Regions from separate parts of the Curtobacterium flaccumfaciens genome, predicted to be linked through region 1. Evidence: riboswitches for the same ligand, from Rfam matches in the RefSeq annotation. Region 1 holds a riboswitch; the other holds the start of a gene.
What was found. Region 1 has a riboswitch for thiamine pyrophosphate ahead of OE229_RS07700 (ECF transporter S component). Riboswitches for the same ligand answer to the same signal wherever they lie in the genome.
Positions count from the first base shown of each region.

Region 2: it holds a riboswitch for thiamine pyrophosphate, as region 1 does, so the genes downstream of both, thiM (hydroxyethylthiazole kinase) here and OE229_RS07700 (ECF transporter S component) in region 1, are expected to answer to the same signal.

Region 1 is NZ_CP106879.1:1,573,994-1,582,854, forward strand. Features, by position in the region: gene treZ (malto-oligosyltrehalose trehalohydrolase) at 1-880, opposite strand, end outside; gene treY (malto-oligosyltrehalose synthase) at 877-3,378, opposite strand; gene glgX (glycogen debranching protein GlgX) at 3,375-5,606, opposite strand; gene OE229_RS07695 (hypothetical protein) at 5,735-6,058, shown strand; TPP riboswitch at 6,141-6,252, shown strand; gene OE229_RS07700 (ECF transporter S component) at 6,247-6,885, shown strand; gene OE229_RS07705 (ATP-binding cassette domain-containing protein) at 6,888-8,861, shown strand, end outside.
Region 2 is NZ_CP106879.1:2,002,832-2,011,692, forward strand. Features, by position in the region: gene OE229_RS09610 (aldo/keto reductase) at 1-395, shown strand, start outside; gene OE229_RS09615 (NADPH-dependent F420 reductase) at 433-1,068, opposite strand; gene OE229_RS09620 (GNAT family N-acetyltransferase) at 1,144-1,440, shown strand; gene OE229_RS09625 (VOC family protein) at 1,462-1,923, shown strand; gene OE229_RS09630 (MarR family winged helix-turn-helix transcriptional regulator) at 2,007-2,477, shown strand; gene OE229_RS09635 (metallophosphoesterase family protein) at 2,474-2,983, shown strand; gene thiD (bifunctional hydroxymethylpyrimidine kinase/phosphomethylpyrimidine kinase) at 2,980-4,488, opposite strand; gene OE229_RS09645 (thiamine phosphate synthase) at 4,485-5,231, opposite strand; gene thiM (hydroxyethylthiazole kinase) at 5,228-6,091, opposite strand; TPP riboswitch at 6,080-6,175, opposite strand; gene OE229_RS09655 (NUDIX domain-containing protein) at 6,244-7,176, shown strand; gene OE229_RS09660 (phosphotransferase enzyme family protein) at 7,295-8,041, shown strand; gene OE229_RS09665 (winged helix DNA-binding domain-containing protein) at 8,038-8,861, shown strand, end outside.

The sequences.
Region 1 (8,861 bases):
GCCGGAACATCACCGGGTCGTTGAGGTCGGACTCCGCGATCAGCGACAACGGACGACCGATGAACGACGAGTAGGCGTCGGTCTCGTCGGCCATCGACGCCAGCACGTGCGGGCGGGTGGTGTCGCGGATCGCGTGCACGGCGTCGAGCCGGAGCCCGTCGACGTGGTGGTCGCGGAACCACATGCGGACGTTGTCGAGCACGTACCGACGGACCTCGGGGTGTTCGACGTTCACCGAGTCACCCCAGGTGTTGCCGAGCCCGGCCAGCAGGTACGGGCCGTACAGCGGCAGGTAGTTGCCGCTCGGTCCGAGGTGGTTGTAGACGACGTCCTGGATGACGCCGAGCCCCAGCGCGTGCGCCGTGTCGACGAACCGGTCGTAGGCGTCCGGGCCGCCGTACGGGGCGTGCACGGAGAACCAGCCGACGCCGTCGTAGCCCCAGTTCCACTCGCCGTTCACGGCGTTGACGGGGAGCAGCTCGACGAACTCGACCCCGAGCTCGACCAGGTGGTCCAGCTTCTGGGCGGCGGCGTCGAGCGTGCCCTCGGGCGTGTAGGTGCCGATGTGCATCTCGTAGATCACGGCGCCGCGGGCCGGACGTCCGGTCCACGACTCGTCGGTCCACGCGAACCGTGCGGGGTCGACGACCTCGGACGGGCCGTGCACGCCCTCGGGCTGGTACCGGCTGCGCGGGTCCGGTCGGATCGCGTCGTCGTCGCCGACGCGGAACCCGTACCGGGCGCCGACGACCGGCATCACGGCGTCGGTGGACCACCAGTCGTCGTCGCCCTTGGTGAGCGGGTACTCGACGTCGTCGACGACGAGCCGGACCCGGTCCGGCTCGGGCGCCCAGACGGCGTAACGGTCGGGTGCGGTCATGCGTGACCCTCCAGGATGTCGATCTCGGCCTGCGCGTCGGTCTCGGTGGCGTCCGTCGTGCGGTCGGCGGCGGGCCGGGAGGCGCCGCTCGCGTCGGACACGGCGGTCACCGCGTCGGCGTGGCCGGCTGCACCGACCGCGTCGGCGGGCACGAGCAGCGCGACCGGGTAGGTGGTGAGCAGGTCGGCCAGCGCGATCCCGCGGTCGGCGGGGACGTGTCGGCCGGTGAGCAGGTCGATGCGCTCGACGGGGACGGCGTGCACCAGTGTGTCGCCCCAGCCGCCGACCCGGTCGAGGCCGATCGGCAGCCGCGTCGCGATCGTCACGGCACCGCCGCGGTCGAACGCGATGACGTGGTCGGCCGCGCTGCCGGTGGCCTCGAGCTCCAGGTACCGGGTGAACAGCTCCGGGTGGTCCCGACGGATGCGCAGTGCGCGGGTCGTGACCAGGAGCTTCGCGGCGCCGTCGATGCCGATGGCCGGCAGGTCCTCGGGCCCGTCGTCGTCCGGGCCGTCGAGCTCGGCGAGCACGTGACGCCGCTCGGCATAGTCGACCGGACGACGGTTGTCGGGGTCGACGAGCGAGCGGTCCCAGAACTCGGTGCCCTGGTAGACGTCGGGGACGCCCGGTGCGGTGAGCTGGACGAGCTTCTGGGCGAGACCGTTCGACCACCCGGCGGCGTCGATCTGCTCGTCGAGGGCGTCGAGCACGGCGACCACGTCCGGGTTGTCGAACGCGGCGTCGACGATCGCGTGCATCTGCTGCTCGAACGCCTCGTCGGGCTCGGTCCAGGTGGTGCTGTCACCGGCTTCGCGGGATGCCTTCTCGGCGTACGCGTGCAGACGCTCACGGCTGGCGGGCCGGGCACCGACGATCGCCTGCCAGAGCAGGTCGGCGAACACGCGGTCCTGCAACGGCACGAGCGACTGCAGACGCTCGAGCGTGGCGGCCCACTCGTCGCCGAGCTCGGCCAGCACGGCGATGCGGGCGCGGGTGTCCTCGCTGCGCTTCGTGTCGTGCGTGGTGAGCGTCGTCATGGTGTGCGGCCAGCTGCCGAGCCGTTCGCGCTGTGCCTGGTGGAAGTCCGCCACCGAGACCGCGAAGACGCTCGGGTCGCCGCCGACCTCGCTCAGGGACGACAGGCGCGAGGTGCGGTAGAACGCCGTGTCCTCGACGCCCTTCGCCATCACCATGCCGCTGGTCTGCTGCAGTCGGACCGCCGCCGCGTTCGTCGGGTCGACGAGTGCCGGTGCGATCCGGTCGATGACGTCGTCGAGGTCCGGTCGGGCCTCGGCGGCACGCTCGAGCGCGGTGATGAGGTGGTGGGCGCCCTCGGGCAGGTACGTGCGGTACACGTCGAACGAGGCCACGATCTCGGCGACCGCGTCGACGATTCGCTCGTGCGTGATCGTCTCCGTCACGGCGCTCGGCGCGAGCAGGCGTGCGAGCCGCTCGACCTCACTGCCGAGGATGCCGTCCGCGATGCCCCGTCGGGTGTCGTGCGTGAGCTGCTGCCAGTCGGCCGGCTCGGCGCCCGATGCCGCGGTCAACGCCTGCTCGCCCGCGGGGTCGACGAACACGCGGTCGAGCACCCCGAGGGCGTCGTACCCGGTGGTGCCGTCGACCGGCCACGAGCTCGGCAGCTGCTCGCCGGGCTCGAGGATCTTCTCGACGAGGGTGTAGGCCCCGCCGGTCAGCTCCGCCAGGTCCTGCAGGTAGCCCGCCGGGTCGTACAGCCCGTCCGGGTGGTCGATGCGCAGGCCGTCGACGAGGCCGTCGCGGAACCAGCCGCCGATGACCCCGTGCGAGGCCGCGAACACCTCGGGCTCCTCGACCCGGATCGCCGCGAGGGTGTTCACCGCGAAGAACCGGCGGTAGTTCAGGTCGTGGTCGGCACGCTTCCAGTGCACGAACGCGTAGTGCTGGCGCTCGTGGACGGTCTCGACGGTGTCGCCGTCGTGCACCGTCCCGGGTGCGGTGGGGTAGGCGGTCTCGCCGACGCGGAGCACCGGACGCTCGGCGTCGGACGTGTCGAGCGTGACCGCGTCGAGCAGCCGGTCGTCGAGCACGGGGACGCGGAGCTTGCCGTCGCCGGCTTCCCAGTCCACGTCGAAGGCCCACGCCACGGGGGAGCCCTGCCCGAGTTCGAGCAGGGACCACCACCACGGGTTCGACTCGGGGGTCGCGACGCCGACGTGGTTCGGCACCACGTCGACGATGACCCCGAGGCCGACGGCGTGCGCGGCCTCGGCCACCGCCCGCATCGCCTGGTCACCGCCACGGTCGGTGTCGACCCGCGTGTGGTCGACCACGTCGTAGCCGTGGTTCGACCCGGACTCGGCCTGCAGCACCGGCGACAGGTACAGCCAGTCGGCCCCGAGGTCGTGCACGTAGTCGACCAGGTCGCGGGCGGCGTCGAGGTCGAAGTCGGCCGAGACCTGCAGCCGGTACGTCGACGAGGGGACGCGGTTCGCTGCGCCGGGCGTTCCGGCGGTCATCGGGCGGCTCCGCTCGGTGCGGTGGAACCGGCCGGGTTGGCCGGGGTGACGGCGTCCTGCGGGGCGACCGGTTCGGGGGCGCCGTCCTGCTCGGCGTCGACCGGGGTGCTCGTGACCTCGTGGTCGGGCTCGGCACGCAGGACGATCATCGACCGCGCGGGGACGTCGAGCGGGGTCCCCGCATCGAGCACCTCGTCGCGTGCGCCGGGGTCGGCGGTGTCGATCCGGACGGTCCAGCCGGGGGAGTACTCCTCTGGTGGGAGCGTGAAGGTCACGACGTCGTCGTGGGCGTTGAAGTACGTGATGAAACCGACGTCGGTGACGCGCTCACCACGGGCGTCGCGCCCGCGGATGCCCTCGCCGTTCAGGTACATGCCGACACTCTTGCCGAAGCCGGAGTCCCAGTCCTCGGGGTCCATCGCGTCGCCCGAGGGGGTCAGCCACACCACGTCGGGCAGCGGCTCGCCCTCGCCACGACGGACCGGACGGCCGTTGAAGTACCTGGTCCGGCGGAACGTGGGGTGGTCGTGCCGGAGCTTCACCACGTCGGCGGTGAACTGGATGAGGTCCTCGTCCGCACTGTCCCAGTCGATCCAGCTGAGCTCGGAGTCCTGCGCGTAGACGTTGTTGTTGCCGGACTGCGACCGGCCGAGCTCGTCGCCGTGCGCGATCATCGGCACGCCCTGGCTCAGGAGCAGGGTGGCCAGGAAGTTCCGGCGACGCTGCAGCCGCAGGGCGTTCACGGCCTCGTCGTCGGTCGGGCCCTCGGCGCCGGAGTTCCACGACCGGTTGTGGCTCTCACCGTCGTTGTTGTCCTCGCCGTTGGCCTCGTTGTGCTTCTCGTTGTAGGCCACCAGGTCGTACAGCGTGAAGCCGTCGTGCGCGGTGATGAAGTTGATGCTCGCCTTGGGCGTGCGGCCGTCGTGCTCGTACAGGTCCGCCGAGCCGGAGATCCGCGAGGCGAACTCGCCGAGCGTCGACGACTCACCGCGCCAGAAGTCGCGGACGGTGTCGCGGTACTTGCCGTTCCACTCGGACCACTGGGGCGGGAAGTTGCCGACCTGGTACCCACCGGGGCCGACGTCCCACGGCTCGGCGATCAGCTTGACCTGCGACACGATCGGGTCCTGCTGCACCAGTTCGAAGAAGGCCGACAGCCGGTCGACTTCGTAGAACTCGCGGGCCAGTGCCGACGCGAGGTCGAAGCGGAACCCGTCGACGTGCATCTCCGTCACCCAGTAGCGGAGCGAGTCGAGGATGAGCTGCAGCGAGTGCGGGTGCCCGACGTTGAGCGAGTTCCCCGTGCCCGTGTAGTCCATGTAGAACTTCTTGTCGTCGTCGACCAGGCGGTAGTAGGCCGCGTTGTCGATGCCGCGGAACGACAGCGTCGGGCCGAGGTGGTTGCCCTCGGCGGTGTGGTTGTAGACGACGTCGAGGACGACCTCGATGCCGGCGCGGTGCAGCTCGCGCACCATCGTCTTGAACTCCTGGACCTGCTGGCCCTGGTCGCCCGACGACGAGTACGCCGAGTGCGGCGCGAAGAAGCCGATGGTGTTGTAGCCCCAGTAGTTCGACAGCCCCTTGTCCTGCAGGGTCGAGTCGTTCACGAACTGGTGCACCGGCATGAGCTCGAGCGTGGTGACGCCGAGACGCTGCAGGTGCTCGATGACCGCCGGGTGGGAGACGCCGGCGTACGTTCCGCGCTGCTCTTCCGGCACGTCGGGGTGGGTCTCGGTGAGTCCCTTGACGTGCGCTTCGTAGATGACGGTCTCGCCGTACGGCGTGCGCGGCGGGCGATCCCCCTGCCAGTCGAAGAAGGGGTTGATCACGACGCCCTTCATCATGTGCGACGCGGAGTCCTCGTCGTTGGTCGAGTCCGGGTCGCCGAACGTGTACGAGAAGAGCGACTGGTCCCAGTCGATCTCGCCGCTCGTCGCCTTGGCGTACGGGTCGAGCAGGAGCTTCGACGGGTTGCAGCGTGCGCCGGAGTCCGGGTCGTACGGGCCGTGCACGCGGAAGCCGTACTCCTGCCCGGGGCCGATGTTGGGGAGGTACGCGTGCCAGACGTAGGCGTCCACCTCGAGCAGGCGGACGCATTCTTCGTTGCCGTCGGAATCGAACAGACAGAGTTCGACGCGCTCGGCGACCTCGGAGAACAGCGCGAAGTTCGTGCCGCTCCCGTCGTAGGTCGCCCCGAGCGGGTACGGGTTTCCGGGCCAGGTGTGCAAACGGTCCTCCAGGTGTGGGTCCGGCCAACATATCGGCGGCGCTCGTCCGCGTCCGCAGACAAGCCCCAGCTGTGGATGCCAGCTGTGCCCCGCGGCCTGTGGAGGAACGGACGAGTAGCGTCGCGCGCATGGCCAACATCGTCTCGAAGATCGCAGACCAGGTCCGCCCGCTCGGGGTCTCCACGAACTACGGAGAACCCGTCGAGGTCGGCGACCAGACCCTGATCCCCGTGTCCGTCAGCTGGTTCGGCTTCGGCGGCGGCGGGGGCGACGACGAGAACGGCGGTGGTGGTGGTGGCGGTGCGTCGGCCCCGGTCGGCGCCTACGTCCGTCGCCCGGGCAAGGACCTGGTGTTCGAACCGAACCCGATCTCGCTGATCGTCGTGGCCATCCCCTTCGTGTGGGTGGCCGGGCGTGTCCTCCGCAAACTGGTGCGCGCGCTCAAGAAGTGACCCCCTGACGCAACGGGAGGCCCGTGGCGACGCCGCCACGGGCCTCCCGTCCGTCACGCGGTCGCGACCGCGTCTAGACTGCTGGCACACACACGGGAGTCCGGGACCGCCGGGCTGAGAGGGAGCGATCGGCGCTCCGACCGTCGAACCTGATCCGGATCATGCCGGCGCAGGGAGGAGTCAGCAGCATGCCTTCAGGCACGTCCACAACCGTCACCACCGCTCCGCGGCGATCGCTGCGTTGGCGGGTCGTCGACATCGTCGTCGCGAGTGTCCTCGCGGTGGCCCTCGGGGTCGTCTTCCGGCTCTGGGAGTTCGGCTACGAACCCATCAGCGCCGTCATGGACCTCGTGCTCCCCGGCACGAAGGCCCTGTTCGGCGGGGTCTGGCTGCTCGCCGGCCCGATCGTCGCGATCGTCGTCCGCAAGCCCGGCGCCGCGCTCTACGGCGAGATGGTCGCCGCCTCGGTCGAGGCGTTGTTCGGCACCCAGTGGGGATGGCTCACGCTCGAGGCCGGGCTCGTCCAGGGCCTCGGCGCGGAGATCGTCCTCGCGTTGTTCCTGTACCGCGTCTACCGCCTGCCGGTCGTCGTGCTCGCCGGTGCCGCGGCCGGACTCGCGCTCGGCATCAACGACACCGTCCTCTGGTACCCGGGGCTCGACGTCGCCTTCAAGGTCGTCTACGTCGTCTGCGCGATCATCTCCGGCGCCGTGATCGCGGGGGCGGGTTCGTGGCTCATCGTCCGGGCACTCGCCCGCACCGGGGTGCTGTCGTCCTTTGCGGCCGGCCGCGAGCACAGCCGTCGCGAACCCCGCGCCCTGGTGTGACCGTGCCCGCTCCGTCGGCGACGTCCCCTTCCACCGGCGGCGACGCCGGCGCAGGTGCCGGCGTCCGCGGGGCACGCATCGTGTTCCGTGGCTGGGGCTGGCGGTACCCGGAGCGGGACGCCTGGGCCGTCCGCGACGTCGACCTGACCGTCGAGCCGGGGGAGCGGGTCGCCGTCGTCGGCCCGTCCGGGGCAGGCAAGTCGACGCTCCTGCGAGCGGTCGCGGGCGTGCTGCCCGACGAGCCCGATGCCACCGACGACACCGCTGCTTCGGTGCAGGGAGCACTCCTGGTCGACGAGGCCGACCCCCGCGCGGTCCGCGGGCGAGTCGGTCTCGTCATGCAGGACCCCGAGGCGCACACCGTGATGTCCCGCGTCGGCGACGACGTGGCCTTCGGCTGCGAGAACGCCGGCGTCTCCCGCGACGAGACCTGGGCCCGGGTGCGGACGGCGCTCGACGTCGTCGGCCTCGACCTGCCGCTCGACCGCTCCACCGCGCAGCTGTCCGGCGGGCAGCGGCAGCGGTTGGCGCTCGCGGGCGTGCTCGCGATGCGGCCGGGTGCGCTCGTGCTTGACGAACCCTGCGCGAACCTCGACCCGGACGGCGTGGCGCAGGTGCACGACGCCGTCCGGGCACTGCTCGACGAGACCGGGGCGACGCTGCTCGTGGTGGAGCACCGGATCGGCACCTGGCTGGACCTGGTCGATCGGCTCGTGCTGCTCGAACCGGGCGGCGGCGTGGTCGCGGACGGTCCGCCGGCCCGGGTGCTGGTGGACCACGGCGAGGCGCTCACGGCGGCCGGGGTCTGGGTGCCGGGCGCCGAGCCGGCGCGCGGTTCGGCGCGGGGGCGGCGGCGTGCGAGCGGGCGAGCGGGCGAAGTACCCGGGGCGTCCGGTGGGGCGACCGCGGCATTCCGCCCGCTCGGCGAGGGGGTGCTCGGCGAGGGGGTGCTCGACGAGGGGACGGCGGTACTGCTCGAAGCCCGGGGGCTCGGCACGGCACGGGGGAAGCGAGCGGTGGGGAACGGCATCGACCTCGGGCTCCGGGCCGGGCAGGTCCTCGCCGTCACCGGACCGAACGGCGTCGGCAAGTCGACGCTCGGGCTGACCCTCGCGGGCTTGCTCCCACCGGCAGCCGGTCAGCTCCGCGCCACGGACACCCTCGCCGACGGCATCGGCGCCGCACCGCACGCCTGGACGAGCCGCGAACTCGCCGCCCGGATCGGCACGGTGTTCCAGGACCCGGAGCACCAGTTCGTCGCCCGCTCCGTCCGCGAGGAGGTCGAGGCAGGCCCCCGCGCCCTCGGAGCCGCGGACGCCGCCGAACGAGCCATCCTTCTGCTCGACGAGTTCGGGCTCGCACGCCTGGCCGACGCCAACCCCTTCACCCTGTCCGGGGGCGAACAACGACGACTCGCGATCGCCGCGGTCATCGCGGCCCGGCCGCCGGTCGTCGTGCTCGACGAACCGACCTCCGGGCAGGATCGTGCCACGTGGCAGGCCGTCGTCGGTCGGCTCGGGGCCCTGGCCGACGCCGGCACCGCGGTGGTGGCGGTCACCCACGACCGCGATCTCGTCCGGGCACTCGATGCCGACGAGGTCGTGCTCGGGCCGGACGGTGTCCGGACCGTCGGGCGCGACCAGGGGCCGTCGGTCGCGACCATCCCGGAGACGGGGCCGACGGTCGGGATCCGCCCCGGGCCTCCAGACCGGACCGACACGGCCGCCCGGACCGCCGGGACCGCCGAGACCGCCCGGACCGCCGGGACCGCCGGGACTGACGCGACCGCCGGGACGAACGCGACCCACCGGACGAACCCCGTGCGACGACCGCTGCCGGTCCGCGCGCCCGGCATCCCCGGCGTCCAGCCGGTCGCGTCGCTGATCGGTGTGCTCGCCCTCGGCGTCTGCCTGGTGCTCAGCCTCGACGTCGTCTCCGCCGCCGTCGCCCTGGCGCTCGAACTCGCGCTCCTGCCG
Region 2 (8,861 bases), 430 kb from region 1:
CGCTCGCCCGGGCTGCCGAGGCCGAGGTCCTGCCGGCCGTTCGGGCGTACGCGCTCGGGTTCCTGCCGTTCTTCCCGCTGTACAACGGGCTGCTCACCGGCAAGTACACGAAGGCGGGCGGCCCGGCCGACGGGCGGCTGACGACCTCGAAGCCGCAGGTGCTCGAGGACGCCCCGTGGGACGTGCTCGACGACTACCAGCGGTTCTGTGACCTCCGGGGCGTCACGATGCTGCAGGCGACGTTCGCGTGGCTCCTGGCGCAGCCGGGGCTGTCGAGCGTCATCGCGGGGGCGACGAAGCCGGAGCAGATCACGCAGAACGTCGAGGCCGGCACGACCTGGACGCCGACCGAGGACGACATCGCCGACATGACGACCATCTTCGACCGGGCCTGAGCACGCGGGGCCGCTTCGCGCCGGCTGGAGCCGTGGACTAGCGGGTCGCGGCGGCCAGGGCGTCGCGCAGCTCGGCAGCGGTCATCCGCGGGCCGTAGCCGGGGGTGTCCCGCTGGATGCGCCAGCCCTCGGCGAGCGGACCGGCGTCGACGACGTCGAAGCCGAACGCGTCGATGAGCTCGGTGACGGTCTGCTTGGCGGAGTCGTCGTCGCCGGCGATGACGAGGGCACGTCGGTCCGGGGTGCCGGCGGGCGTCGCGTGGCCGGTCAGGTCGTCGGCGCCGATGTGGTTGAACGCCTTCACGACACGGGCGCCGGGCAGGTGGTCCTGCAGCATCTCGGCGGTGGTCGTGGACTGGTCGTCGAGGGCGGCGATGTGGCCGTCGCGCTCCCAGTAGTAGTTGTTCGTGTCGATGACGACCTTGCCGACGAGGGGCTCGACGGGGATCGTCTCGATCGCGGCGAGCGGCACCGTCACGACGACGATCTCGCCCGCTGCTGCTGCCTCGTCGCGGGTCGCTGCGCGTGCGTCGTCGCCGAGTTCCGTGACCAGGTCGGTCAGGGTCTCCGGGCCGCGGGAGTTCGCGATGACGACCCGGTGGCCGTTCCGTACCGCGAGTCGTGCGAGCTGGGATCCGATGTTGCCGGCGCCGATGATTCCGATGGTTGTCATGGTGTCCCAGCAACGCTGCTCGACGTCGTGCATTCCCGGGGGCACGAACGCCTCGCCGAGAGCATGATGGCGGGCATGGACCACGAGTTCCGCGACGAGACCGACCAGGACCGCTACGCGATGTACGTCGACGGTGAGCTCGTGAGCGTGCTCGACTACCGCGTCAACGGTGACGCTGTTGCGTTCCCGCACACCTACACGGTCCCGAAGCACCGTGGCCACGGCTACGCGGCGCAACTCGTCGAGTACGCCGTCGCCGACGTCGAGTCGTCGACCACGAAGCGCATCGTCCCGATGTGCTGGTTCGTCGGCAAGTGGTTCGACGAACACCCCGAGAAAGCCGACCTGCTCAGCCGCGGCGCCGCGGACTGAGCACCGAACGAAGGGGCTCTCGTGCCCACCATCACCCCGTTCCTCTGGTACGACGACCAGGCCGAACAAGCGGCCGAGTACTACGTCGGACTGTTCCCCGACAGCCGCGTCGACAGCGTGAGCCGGATGCCCGACGGCCGTGCCCTGGTCGTCGAGTTCACGCTGCTCGGTGCGCCGTACCGCGCGATGAACGGCGGTCCCGGGCACCCGCACACCGACGCGGTCTCGTTCCAGATCGACGTGGACACGCAGGACGAGCTCGACCGTCTGTGGGACGCCCTGCTCGCCGACGGCGGGAGCCCGATGGCGTGCGGCTGGTTGACCGACCGCTGGGGTCTGGCGTGGCAGGTGACCCCGTCGATGCTGGGCGAGTTGATGAGCGGGTCGGGTGATCCGGAGGCCAACGCACGCGTGTTCGAGGCGATGATGCAGATGGTCAAGCTGGACATCCCCGCACTGCAGGCCGCGGCGGCCGGTCGCTGACCCCGGACCACGCGGAGCCGCCGGTAGTGTGACCGGACCAGGAGACCGCCGGCAGGCGCCGGCACAGACAGGCTGGAGCCACCATGGACCACCCGAGTTCGAGGGTCCGCAACAGCGACATCAGCCGGGCGTACACCGAGCTCGCCCGCATCACCCGTCGGGCGAGCATCCGCGCCCGTGGCTCGGACCAGGTGTTGAGCGTCGTCGACCAGTCCCTCGTCGACTTCGTCGTCCAGCACCCGGGCTGCATGGCCATCGACATCGCCCGCTACCTGCGGTTGAACCGTTCGACGATCTCGCGGCAACTGTCCGGGCTCCTCGCGGCCGGACTGGTGCGGACGACCGACGGCGGCAGCGGCAACGCGAAGCCGCTCGAGGCGACCGACGCCGGCCGAGCGGCCCTGGAGCGGTCGGTGCAGCTGCACCGCGACGCGCTCGAGGAACGGCTCGCCGACTGGTCGGACGACGACATCGCGCTGCTCGCCGGGCTGCTGGAGCGCCTCGGCGCGTCGGACGAGGCCGGGCTCCCGATGCCGGCACCCACCGAGCCGTGACGACGTCGTTCGTCCTGCTGTCCGACACGCACCTGCCGAAGCGCGCGAAGGACCTGCCGCCCGGGCTGTGGGCCGACGTCGACGCGGCCGACCTCGTGGTGCACGCGGGGGACTGGGTCGACCTGGCCACCCTCGACGCCGTGCAGGCGCGGTCCCGCCGGTTCGAGGGCGTGCGGGGCAACAACGACGGTCCGGAGTTCGACGACCGGCTGCCGCTCGTCGCCCGGTTCGGTGTCGAGGACCTGCGCTTCGCCCTGGTGCACGAGACCGGTGCCGCGACGGGTCGGGAGCGGCGGACGGACGCCGAGTACCCGGACACCGACGTGCTCGTCTTCGGCCACTCGCACATCCCGTGGGACACCGTGGCGCCGTCGGGGATGCGCCTGCTGAACCCCGGTTCGCCGACCGACCGACGTCGCCAGCCCGACCACACGTGGATGCGCGGCACGGTCAGCGGCGCCGAGCTGTCCGTCGAACTCGTGCGGCTGCCCCCGGTCGCCCGCTAGCCCCGGTCGCGTGCCTCCGTCGGCATCCGGAAGAACGCGAGCTCCCACTCCGCCGAACGCCGGAACGCCCGCGCCATCCGCCCGCGCTCGTCGGGCGTCGCGGCACGGGCCAGTTCCTCGACGAGCCGGGTCGCCTCGGCACTCGACGCCGCGAACCCCGGGTCCCCGTACGCCGTGATCCAGTCCGCGAAGGCGTGCCCGTCCGGAGCGACCCCGAGCTGCGACCCGACCCAGGCGTAGACCCGGAAGCAGGGCAGCACCGCGGCGGCGAGCACCGCACGGGAGCCGGAGTCGGCGGCCTCCTGCAGGTGTGCGAGGTACCCGGAGCACGTGGGGTGCACGGGATCGTCGGCGTGCGAGCCGGCCAGCCGACGGTGGTGCAGGTCGCGCGCCTCGTCGGCACACCCCTGCGCTGCCGCCGCCCAGAACGCAGCTGCATCGCCAGCAACGCCAGCGCCGGAACCGGCATCGGCATCGGCGCAACCGACCCCGAGCGCCGCCAGGTGCCGCTCGTACGCCCGCAGGTAGTGGACGTCCTGCGCCAGGTACCCCGCGAACACCTCCGGTTCGAGCGTCCCGTCGCGGAGCCCCACCAGGAACGCGCAGCCGATCGTCTCGTCCAGCACCGACGCCGCATCCGCCCACCACACGTCCGTGTAGGACAGCCCGGGCAGGGCCGCCCGTGCCTGCGCGCCGTGGTCGACCGGGCCGTTGCCGGTCCCGACCGACAGCGCATCCGCTCCGCGCAGCGCCGCCGTCAGCCACTCCTTCGCCACCCCGACCGCGAGGTCCCAGTCGCCGAGCCGCGCGGCGAGCGTCGCGATCGCACTGGAGAGCGAGCACCCGGTGCCGTGGGTGTTCGTCGTCGCGACCCGGGGGCCGGTGAACACCCGCACGGTGCCGTCCGGTGCCACGAGCACGTCGTCGGAGGTCGGCCCCTCGTCGTGGCCGCCCTTCGCCAGCACCAGGACGTCCCACCGCGCCGCCACGGCACGCGCGGCATCCAGCGACGAGGCCGACGTCGATGCAGACGAACCGGGACCAGCCGCGCCCGACCCGGCCAGCTCCGCCAGCACCACGAGCTCGGCCCGGTTCGGCGTCACCAGGTCGGCGAGCGCGAACAGCGCCCCCATGGCCGACGCAGCGTCCTCGTCGAGCAGCCGGTCCCCGCTCGTCGCCACCATCACCGGGTCGACGACGACCACCGGCGGCCGGTGCTCCCGCAGCCAGTCCGTCACGACGCGCACGACGCCGGCGGTGCCCAGCATCCCGATCTTCACCGCGTCGACCACGACGTCGTCCGACACCGCGTCGAGCTGCTCCCGCAGGAACCCGACGTCCGGCACGTGCACCGACCGCACCCCGTGCGTGTTCTGTGCGACGAGCGCCGTCACGACCCCCATCCCGTACCCGTCGTGCGCGGCGATCGCCTTGAGGTCCGCCTGCATCCCGGCGCCGCCCGTCGGGTCGGTCCCGGCGATGCTCAGCACCCGTGGGACGCTCATGCGTCCGCCCCGTGGTACGTGGAGGCCGGGAGGACCGGATCACCTTCTGCGAGCCCCCTCACCTCCGTCCCGTGGTCGGGTCCAGGGCCCCACGCGGCCACGTACGCCGCCGCGGCGGACCCGGGGTCGGCTGCGGCACAGATGCCCGAGACGATCGCGACCCCCGCGGCACCGGCCGCCCGGAGCGGCACGACGTCGTCGAGGGTCACCCCACCGATCGCCACGCACGGCACGTCGGTCGCGGCGGCCAACCGGGCGAACCCGTCGTGACCCAGAGCCGGCGGGTGGTCGGCCTTCGTCGCCGTGGGGTGCACGACCCCGACGCCGAGCAGGTCCACGGTGCCGCGCGGGAGTCGTTCGACGGCCGCCAGGTGCGCGAGCGTGTTCGCGGTGAGGCCCACGTGTGCGTCCGCTCCGAGCAGGGCACGGGCGGCCGTGACGGGGACGTCGGACTGGCCGAGGTGCACGCCCGCGACCCGGTGTCCCGCCTGCCGTGCGGCGAGGACGACGTCGAGCCGATCGTCGACCACCACCCTCGCGCGGTCCCCGACGGCGTCGGCGACCGCGGCCGTCAGGGCGAGCAGGTCACGCGCCGAGGCGTCCTTGTCCCGCACCTGCACGATCCGCACCCCGGCATGGACGGCGGCGCGGACGACCCCGAGCACCCCGATGCCGTGCCGGTCGGCCAGGGCACCGTCGGTCACCAGGTAGACGCCGAACCCGACGGACCGCAGCCCGCTCATGCCGACACCGCCCGGGCATCGACAGGAGCGGTCTCGACCGTGATCCGGGCCTCGCGGACGACGTCCTCCGGGGTCAGCGACGCCAGCCGGTCGAGGAACAGCGGCTGGAAGGTCCCCGGTCCGCCGGCGTCCCGTGCCGCCAGCTCGGCGGCGATCGTGTGCACCGCGGTGGCGGCGACGGCAGCGGCACCCGCGTCCTCCGGCGCGACGGACGTGAACGCGGCGACGACCGCGCCGAGCGCGCACCCGCCACCGGTGATCCGCGTCAACAGGTCGGTGCCGTTCGCCACCCGGACCACACCGATGCCGGGCGCGACCAGCAGGTCGACCGCACCCGACACGGCCACCGCGTCCACGAGCCTCCCGTCCGACGCAGCGACGGACGCGACCCGGGCGCCGTCCGTGCCCACCGTGCTGTCGACCCCGCGGCCACCGGCCGAGTCACCGAGCAGGGCGAGCACCTCGGACGCGTTGCCGCGCAGCACCGTCGGGTGCAGCGCGAGCAGGTCGCGCGCCAGCGCGGTCCGCACCGGCAGCGAGCCGACGGCCACCGGGTCGAGGACCCACGGGGTGCCCGCGTCACGGGCCGCGTGCACGGCCTCGAGCGCGGCGACCCGCGGTTCGGCGTGCGGGGTGCCGGTGTTCACCAGCAGGGCATCCGCGACGCGGGCGAACGGCCCCGCCTCGGTCGCCACGTCGACCATCGCGGGCGAGGCCCCGAGTGCGAGCAGCACGTTCGCCGTGACGTTCTGCACGACGGTGTTCGTGATGCACTGCACCAGCGGGGCCCGGGCACGCACGGCCTCGAGCAGTTCGGCGGTTCGACGGGCCCAGGCAGGGGAGGGCGCAGCGTTCTCCATGGACGATCCCTTCGCGAGTACGAGCTCGAGCAGGTTCGACGGGTGTGATCTCAGCCGCTGGATGCGGCACCCCGTGTCTCGAGCGACACCGTACACGACGCCCGGTGACCACTTCGAGGCCCGCTCCGGGCACCGTGTGCCAGGGTTGAACCGTGCCAGATGCAACGCCCCCCGGGCCCCCGCCCGGCCCCCGCGACCCCGGCGACGCCTGGGCGGTCGGCCCCGACGGCACCAAGGCGTGGGGACGCTTCGGCGCCGCCGGCCTGCTCGTCGACGACGGCACCGGCCGCGTGCTCCTGCAGCACCGCGTCGAGTGGAGCCACCACGGCGGCACCTGGGGCATCCCCGGCGGCGCACGGCACCAGGGCGAAGCAGCGGTGACCGCCGCCCTCCGCGAATCCGCCGAAGAGGCCGGTGTGCCCGACGACGCGATCGCCCTGCGCCACACCGCCCTGCTCGACCTGGGGTTCTGGACCTACACGACCGTCGTGGGGCGCGCCTCCCGACCCTTCGAACCCGTCATCGCCGACCGCGAGAGCCTCGCCCTGTCGTGGATCCCGATCGACCAGGTCGACGACCTGCCCCTGCACCCCGGGTTCGGCAGGTCGTGGCCGGCGCTCCGCGCCACGGTCGCGACCACGCCGCACGTCGTCGTCGACGCGGCGAACGTCGTCGGCAGCGTGCCCGACGGCTGGTGGAAGGACCGAGCCGGCGCCGCATCGCGCCTGCTGGCGCAGGTGTCGGCGCTCGCCGCGGGCGGGGTGTCCGCGTCGTTGCTCGACCTGCCGTTCGCACGGTGGTGGCCGCGGTGGACCGTGGTGCTCGAGGGGGAGGCCCGGGCCGCTGCGGACGTGGGCGGTGCTGGTGGAGGCGGCGGCGCGGACCGCGGTGCCGCCACTGGCGCCGTGGACATCGTCCGTGCTCCGGCCTCCGGCGACGACGCCGTCGTCGAGTCCGCGCGGGCCGCGGTGCAGGCCGGCGACGGGCCGGTCGTCGTCGTGACGGCCGACCGCGAGCTCCGCGACCGCGCCGAGGCCCTCGGTGCGGTCGTCCGCGGGCCGTCCTGGTTGCGCGACCAGCTCTGAGGCACGCTCGGCAGCGAGGACCCGCGCGCCGTGTTCCGGATGGTCGCCGAGCGGCCGTCGATCGCTGCCGGTACGCTGGCCCTCCGTCAACGGAGACGCAACACGCAGGAGGTTCCCCTTGGAGCGCATCACCAGGGCCGACGACCGAGTCCACCGCCCCGCCGGGCCGTGGACCCCCACGGTGCACCGGCTGCTCGCCCACCTGCACGAGCAGGGGTTCGTCGCAGCCCCCGAACCGATCGCCCTCGGCGACACCCTCGAGACGGTCTCGTTCGTCCCGGGCGTCGCTGGTGAGTACCCCTGGACCGAGGACATCGCCAGTGAGGCAGCCCTCGTGACCAGTGCACGCCTGCTCCGCCAGTTCCACGACGCCGCCGCGAGCTTTCCGCGCAGCGCCACCGACGACCTCTGGTCGCAGGCCGACCGTGCCCCGGTCGAGACGATCGTGCACGGCGACTTCGCCCCGTACAACTGCGTCTACGACGGCATCGCCGCCGTCGGCCTGATCGACTTCGACACCGCACACCCCGGGCCCCGCGTCTGGGACGTCGCGAGTGCCGTCTACCGGTTCGCGCCGTTCACCACCGGCGCTGTCGAGGGATCGACCGCTCGCGCCCTCGACGAGCGGCTGGCGCGGGCTGCCGAGTTCTGCCGTGCCTACGCGCTCGACGAGCGCTCCCGCAGTGTCCTGGCCGAGACGATGATCGCGTCACTCGTCGCGCTCGTCACGACGATCGAGCACGAGGCCGCCGCCGGCAACCCCAAGTTCGTCAGCGACCTGCAGCACGGTCACGCCGACCTGTACCGCGCCGACGTCGCCTACCTCGAGCAGCACGCCGACGCCGTCACCGCCGCCGTCGCGTGACCACCAGCCCCGCGCGGCTCCGCACGGCGCGGTTCGCGGCGCAGGGCATCGCGGCGCCGGGGCTGCGCCCCGCCGAAGCAGTCGAGCGGATGCTGGCGGTGCAGGGGCAGGACCTCGGCCAGGTGCTCTGGGCCACCGGGGTCCGCGCTCCGGGATCGACGCGGGACGACGTCCGCGCCGCATTCGACCGCGGGGAGCTCGTCCGCTCGTGGCCGATGCGCGGCACCCTGCACGCCCTGTGCCCCGACGACCTCCGCCTGCTGCTCTCGCTCACCGCCGAACGGACGCTCCGCACGATCGCCCGACGCGCCGCCGAGCTCGGCATCGACGACGCCCTGCTCGGCCAGGCCCGTGACGCGACGATCGCGGCCCTGGTCGGTGGTCGAGCGCTGGTCCGTGACGACCTGTTCGCGGCGTACCGCGCTGCCGGCATCGACCCGTCCGGAGGTCGCGGCTACCACCTGGTCCTGCAGCTCGCGCAGGAGGGCCTCGTCGCGTGGGGCCCCACCGCCCGCGTCGGGCAGGGGCTCGTGCTGCTCGACGAGTGGGCACCCGCCGCCGGTGCGTTGCCGGACCGCGACGAAGCCCTCCGCCGGGTCCTGCTCGGGTACCTGCGTGGCCGTGGCCCAGCGACCGAGGTCGACGCCGCGAGCTGGACGAAACTGCCGCTCGGTGACCTCCGCCGGGCCCGGGCCGCGGCTGGGGACGCGGTCGAGGACCTCGGCGACGGACTCCTCGACCTCGCCGACCGGCCGGCATCCGCCCGCCCGGCAGCCGCGCGCGTCCCCACCGGGCACCTGCTCCCCGGCTTCGACGAGTA